DNA from 3 places in the Fulvivirga ulvae genome. Region 3 is predicted to be linked to each of the others. Evidence: riboswitches for the same ligand, from Rfam matches in the RefSeq annotation. Region 3 holds a riboswitch; each other region holds the start of a gene.
What was found. A riboswitch is a leader RNA that binds a small molecule or an ion and turns the genes downstream of it on or off. The one in region 3 is predicted to bind S-adenosylmethionine.
Positions count from the first base shown of each region.

Region 1: another riboswitch for S-adenosylmethionine. It lies ahead of metH (methionine synthase); the one in region 3 lies ahead of LVD17_RS06530 (O-acetylhomoserine aminocarboxypropyltransferase/cysteine synthase family protein).
Region 2: another riboswitch for S-adenosylmethionine. It lies ahead of LVD17_RS03560 (4Fe-4S binding protein); the one in region 3 lies ahead of LVD17_RS06530 (O-acetylhomoserine aminocarboxypropyltransferase/cysteine synthase family protein).

Region 1 covers NZ_CP089981.1:5,021,610-5,023,879, reverse strand. Annotated here, with positions in the region: gene metH (methionine synthase) at 1-943, opposite strand, end outside; SAM riboswitch class I at 1,031-1,144, opposite strand; gene LVD17_RS21210 (nuclear transport factor 2 family protein) at 1,238-1,708, shown strand; gene LVD17_RS21205 (pyridoxal phosphate-dependent decarboxylase family protein) at 1,884-2,270, shown strand, end outside.
Region 2 covers NZ_CP089981.1:834,941-837,210, reverse strand. Annotated here, with positions in the region: gene LVD17_RS03565 (trans-sulfuration enzyme family protein) at 1-788, opposite strand, end outside; gene LVD17_RS03560 (4Fe-4S binding protein) at 810-1,157, opposite strand; SAM riboswitch class I at 1,431-1,556, opposite strand; gene LVD17_RS03555 (M42 family metallopeptidase) at 1,824-2,270, shown strand, end outside.
Region 3 covers NZ_CP089981.1:1,540,632-1,542,901, reverse strand. Annotated here, with positions in the region: gene LVD17_RS06530 (O-acetylhomoserine aminocarboxypropyltransferase/cysteine synthase family protein) at 1-1,301, opposite strand, end outside; gene LVD17_RS06535 (homoserine O-acetyltransferase family protein) at 1-7, opposite strand, end outside; SAM riboswitch class I at 1,617-1,740, opposite strand; gene LVD17_RS06525 (helix-turn-helix transcriptional regulator) at 1,841-2,270, opposite strand, start outside.

The DNA.
Region 1 (2,270 bases), 3.5 Mb from region 3:
TTTTCGCTCCGCCTTTTACTTTTTCTGCAAAATCCAGCAGTCTTTCGGTAGCATCATCACGCCTGTCCAGCAGCACATCTTCTACATACTCCAGCAGGTCTTTAGGAATTTCATCGTATACTTCGAGCATGGTCGGGTTTACTATGCCCATGTCCATACCATTTTTTATCGCGTGATACAAAAAGGCCGAATGCATGGCCTCCCTAACTGCGTTATTTCCTCTGAAAGAAAAGGAAACATTACTTACCCCACCGCTCACATGGACCCCGGGCAGATTTTCCCTGATCCATTTAGTGGCATTGAAGAAGTCCAGTGCATTTTTCCTGTGCTCTTCCATACCGGTGGCCACCGGGAAAATGTTCGGATCAAAAATAATATCCTGCGGAGGAAATTTAACTTTGTTGACAAGGATGTCATATGATCGCTTACAGATATCTATTCTTCGCTGATAGTTATCGGCCTGACCATCCTCATCGAAAGCCATAACCACCACCGCAGCTCCATACTGCTTGATCTTTTTAGCCTGTCTTGTAAATTCTTCCTCCCCTCCTTTCAGGCTTATGGAATTGACTATGCCTTTACCCTGAATGCATTTAAGGCCTGCCTCAATAATGTGCCACTTCGAGGAGTCAATCATGATCGGGATCTTCGATATCTCCGGCTCTGAGGCTATCAGGTTTAGAAATTTGGTCATTGCCTCTTCCCCATCTAGCATCCCCTCGTCCATATTGACATCCAATACCTGTGCACCACCTTCTACCTGGTCACGCGCTACTTCAAGTGCTTCTTCATAGTTATCTTCCTGTATTAATTTCAGAAATTTCCTGGAACCCGTTACGTTGGTTCGCTCACCGATGTTAATAAAATTAGCATCCGGTGTAACAATCAAAGGCTCTAACCCACTTAATCTTAAATACGGTATCTTCTTTCCGTTGATATTCATCAATTAAAAAATGTTATAAACAAAAAAAGCTCTCCCGATAAATCGGAAGAGCTTCTATATATTTTAATGTATCTCGATAGCTTTACCAACTTATCTGCCCTCACACAAGTGTGAAGATGGATTTAGCACCTTTTTCCTAATGATCAGGAACGGTTGCTAAGGCTTCGCCGGGCCATATCCCTCAGCCTTTCTTGATAAGAATATTAAAAGAACAAACTTTGTACAAATGTAGAATATTTTTTTTAACAACAAATTTAAATGTTCATTTTAGTGACCTAAAAAATATTAAGCATTATGAACACTAACACGGAAGTGATCAGGAAGTTTTACGATGCCTTTAAGGCAGGTGATGCTGAAGCCATGGCCTCATGCTATCATGCTGATATTCAGTTTGAAGATCCCGTTTTCAGGAAGTTAAAGGGTGACGAAGCCGGAGATATGTGGAGAATGTTGCTATCTGGCGCCAAAAATCTTCACATCGAATATTTTGAGGCTGTTGCAGATGGAGATGAAGGATCTGCCCGATGGCATGCTACTTACACATTTTCAAAAACCGGCAGAACAGTAAACAACAAGATCAAAGCACGCTTCAAGTTTAAAGACGGAAAGATCATAGTACATAAAGACAGTTTTAACTTCTGGAAATGGAGCAGTATGGCGCTAGGTCCGGTGGGTACATTTTTGGGCTTCACTCCTTTCCTGAGAAACAAAGTGTCCGCACAAACATTAAAATTGTTAAAATCTTACAGGGAAAAACGAAAATAAATATACCCCTCTACTCCTCTAACCCGGCTCACGCCCCAGAGCTGTTTGTTTTATTCTAAACTTTCCTATATTAGCATCGGCCGCATGCTTTGCCGCTGTTCCGCACGAGGTTCAACACTTCGCTATCCTATCGTGATAGCTTGCCTAATAATTATTAAAAAACAAATTTTAAGAAATGCGTATCTGGAAAAAACTTACCCACGGTGAAATTCAGGAGCGGGTATTTGGTGCTCTAAAACAAAATGTAAATTATTACGAAGCCAATATTCTGGGCATACCTGCCTCACACCTCGATGACAAGGTATTTTATCAGGATGCGCCATTTCTGGATCACGCTCCTTACCTGTCAACCCTGATCCATAATCCTAACCACATTGGCTGCCACACGCTGGGTAAGTCTGAAAGTTTCTTTAAAGGCACTCAGGAGATCGAAAAGGAGCTGGTGAGAATATGCTCAGAGGAAATACTTAAAGGTGCCCCGGATAGCTTTGATGGTTATGTGGCATCAGGTGGTACAGAGGCCAACATGCAGGCAATATGGGTTTACAGAAATTACTTTAAA
Region 2 (2,270 bases), 710 kb from region 3:
TGGCGGTCCATACGTACGGCCAAAGTTTCAAGGCTCTTGCTCAACAGCCACCCATTGAAAGGTGATAATGAAGGGCCGGTATGCCGGGTGAAAAACCTGATTTCATTGATCAATTCTTTTGTGCCCAATATAGCTCCGGCAATAGTTCTGCCTTGCCCGTCAATAAATTTAGTGGCAGAGTGTGTTACCAGGTGCGCTCCATATTTGGCTGGTTGCTGTAAATACGGTGTTGCGAAGCAATTATCAACATTTAAAATTAGATTGTGCCTCTTAGCCAATTGCCCCAGCCACTCCAGATCGATGATATCCAGTGCAGGGTTTGAAGGAGTCTCCACAAAGATCATTTTAGTGTTGGGTTTGATCTTCTTTTCCCAATCGTCCTGATTATTGATATCTGCATATGAATGCTCGATGCCCCATTTTGGAAACACCTGAGTGAATAGCTGATGAGTAGAGCCAAAAACAGATCTTGAAGCCAATATATGATCGCCATTTTTTAGAAGAGCTGCCATGCTGGAAAACATAGCCGCCATTCCGGAGGCAGTAGCTATCCCGTCTTCCGTACCCTCCATAGCACAAAGTTTGTCGATAAACTCGGTGTTGTTAGGGTTTGAAAATCGGGTATAAATATTACCATCTACCTCATCTGCAAATAACGCACGTGCCTGTTCGGCATCTTCAAAAGTAAAACTTGAGGTAATGTAAAGAGGCACTGAGTGCTCCCTAAACCCGGAGCGCTCGCTCTGGTTACGTATGGCTTTGGTTTCAAAATGTTTGTATTCCGGCATATTCAATCTTCTCTGTTTATTTTATGAGGCATGTAGCCACTGTTGTTTTTCTGATAACTCCTCCTCTGTTTCTTCATAATCGGGGTCAGGTACACAGCAGTCTACCGGACAAACGGCAGCACATTGCGGCTCTTCATGGAAGCCTACGCATTCTGTACATTTACCTGAAACGATATAGAAAAAGCTGTCTGAAATGGGGGTTTGCTGTTCGTCTCCCGGTGTAACTGAGCCATCCTCAAGCTCCACCTCAGAGAGATCCGTACCCTCACTCCATGACCACTCTTCGCCACCTTCGTAGATAGCGGTATTGGGGCATTCTGGCTCGCAGGCCCCGCAGTTAATGCATTCTTCTGTTATTAGTAGTGCCATTGCTAGTGTTAGGTTTTAGGTATTTTAGATGTTAAAAATTTGACTTGGATTTGGGAAAATGACATATGTATTTCCCGTGCGCTTGAAGGGTATTAACGCACCTGTTGCTCTAGGGCCAAAGGTATGATTGACCTTAGCCTAGCAGGTACAACAACAACAGCAACAACAAATACTCATGTTGCTGAATTGTGAAATAATCATAGGAGATACCTGACCCTGCCGGCGTTTCTGTGATTCTAAGTAAGATGATGTTAACTTATTCATTTTTCAGTTAATTTATATTCTCCCATTTCGCCACCTGACGAACATTCGGGATCAGGATTTGGCACCTATATCACTTTTGATTGATGGTTGCCAGAGGGTCTTAGAGCCTGTCTCTCACCTCATTCTTTATAAATCAACTACTACAGAGTAGGTAATTGATGCTACAAATATAAAATTGTAAAAGTTACAACTGCAAACTTTTTTGAAAGTTTATTTTCATTTAAGAAGAAATGTCGGCTGGCCAACATTTAAAATCAATGCATTAGCACACTATTTTCATGAAAGGGTATTAAAAAATAACAGAATTATTCCACATATTATAAAGGGATTTCTTCCTTTTTAGGTAATATTGGATAAGCCGAATTTTAAAGTTAAGAACTGACTAAACTAATTAAAGTAGCTATGGGAATAGATGTTAAACTGCTAAAAAAGATATGTGAAGCACCCGGTGTACCCGGGTATGAAAGTAGAATTAGGAATCTGGTGTTGGAAGAGATAGAACCATTGGTGGATGCTGTTGAAGTGGATAATATGGGCAATGTAATTGCTTTTAAGAAGGGAGCATCCAGCGAAAAAAGAGCAATGGTTGCAGCGCATATGGATGAAATAGGATTTATAGTTACTCATATAGATGATCAGGGGTTTGTTCGTTTTACCACACTGGGCGGGTTCGATCCAAAAACACTGACTGCTCAGCGGGTAATTATTCATGGCAAAAGTGATGTTATGGGTGTGATGGGCACCAAACCTGTACATGTGATGAGCGCTGAGGAAAAAACAAAAATGCCTAAGATACAGGATTTCTATATCGATCTTGGTATGTCGAAAAGTGAAGTGGAGAAAGTGATT
Region 3 (2,270 bases):
TTGTCAAAGGCATTTTTTAAGTCTTCTTTTATGTCATCTATATGTTCTATTCCCAGTGATATTCTAAGGAGATTAGGCAATACACCCGAGGCACGTTGTTCCTCATCACTAAGTTGTTGGTGAGTAGTAGCTGATGGTTGTATAATCAGCGTTTTGGCGTCACCAACATTAGCCAAATGGCTTACCAGTTTTAAGTTATCGACAAAGGCGGTTGCCTCTTCTTTACCTCCTTTAATCACAAAGGTGAGCACTCCGCCAAAACCATTATTCAGATATTTTTTTGCTAAGGAATGATAGCTGCTACTTTGTAAGCCAGGATAATTTACAGACTCGACCTGCGGATGATTCTCCAACCATTGTGCAAGCTCAAGGGCATTGTCAGCGGTTCGTTGCACCCTAAGAGATAAGGTTTCAAGGCCTTGTAAGAGCAAGAAGGAGTTAAATGGACTTAACGCCGGGCCAAAATCACGCAGGCCTTCTACCCGGGCTCTGATGGCAAAGGCAATATTTGGCAATCCCAATGGATTATTGAAACCGAAAGTCTCCCAGAAATTGAGTCCATGGTATCCTTCAGAGGGTTCTGTAAACTGAGGGAACTTACCATTGCCCCAATTATAATTTCCGCTATCAATAATTACACCCCCGATAGAGGTACCATGTCCACCGATCCATTTAGTGGCAGATGCGGTTACAATGGCGGCGCCATGCTCTACAGGTCGGAACAAATAACCTGCCGCGCCAAAGGTGTTATCAACGATTAAAGGAATATCATATTTTTTTGCAAGTGTCGCAATGGCATCGAAGTCAGGGATGTTAAAGCCCGGATTACCAATAGTTTCCAGGTAGATTGCTTTGGTTTTATCATCAATCAATTTTTCAAGATGCTCCACCTGATCACTTTCAGCAAAACGGGCCTCTATACCGATTCGCTTAAAGGCCACCTTGAACTGGTTGTAGGACCCTCCATACAGGTATGGTGATGAAACAAAATTGTCACCAACCGTAAGTATATTATTTAATGCTATAAATTGTGCAGCCTGCCCAGAACCAACTGCCAGAGCGGCAACTCCACCTTCAAGTGCAGCAATACGCTTCTCAAATACATCCGTAGTAGGGTTCATGATACGGGTATATATATTTCCAAACTCTTTTAATGCAAACAGGTTAGCACCATGTTCGGAGTTTTTAAAAGTGTAAGAGGTAGTTTGATATAAAGGTACAGCCCGTGAGCGTGTAGACGCCTCAACATCTTCGTATCCGGCATGTAGCTGTAGAGTTTCAAATTTTAATGACTTAGACATAATTATATTGTTTTCAATGTTATAGATCTTGAGAAAATTTAGGGGAGCTGCGCTGAGAGGATTGGTTCCTTTTGCCAAAATCAGACCAGTGCCGGATATAATGAATCAATGATATATAAGATTCCCTATCCCGGTTTATCTCAGGGCAGGTGTTGTTGTTTTGTGAAAGGCGGCAAGCCTACTAACAACAACAGCAGCAACAGCACATGTCGCTGCTAAATAAGGAAATAATGTAATTGGTCAGCGATTTGATTGATCGTTGAAAAACCGCTAGAAGACCTGTTTGATGTTGGATTGATCTTTTCATTTTTCATCAATTTATATTCTCCCGAATCCGCCACCTGACGGACATTCCTGGGATCAGGATGTAGCACCTTGGTTTGGTTACCAGGTTGCTAGCGTTTCTCAGAGCCTGTCTCTCCACGCTTCTTTATAAATCGATTTCTCAAGAGAGAGTATCGAATTGATCTTACAAACGTAGTGAGCGTTTGCAACGTTTCCAAATCATTTTCCGAAATTTTTATCTAAACAGGTTAGTTTCAGGCAATTTTACTTCCATAATGGTGCTCAAAAGTTTCTTTGGCCAGCTTTTGAACATCCTCTTTTAAGGTGTCAGGGCTAATGATAGATACTTCAGAACCAAACATCAACAACCATCGGGACAAGCCTCTGAAGCTTGATGTCATGAATTTAAGCTCAACACCATCGTTTACTTCTTTTTCTTCTGCAAGTCCGAAATAGTACTTCTGTTCTCCAAGGTGGCGGGAGACTCTTTTGGATACAATTATCCTTGATTCCCGCAGATCCGTTCCTCGCATAAATGTTTTGAGGTATTCCTGGTAAGATTGATGCTTGCCCGGGTCGTAATGCTCATCTAGCACACGAAGCTTTGTAATTCTGTCAGTACGGAAGTCCCTGAGATCTTGCCGCATTCTGCAAAAGCCAATCATGTGCCAGTGTGATCCGTAG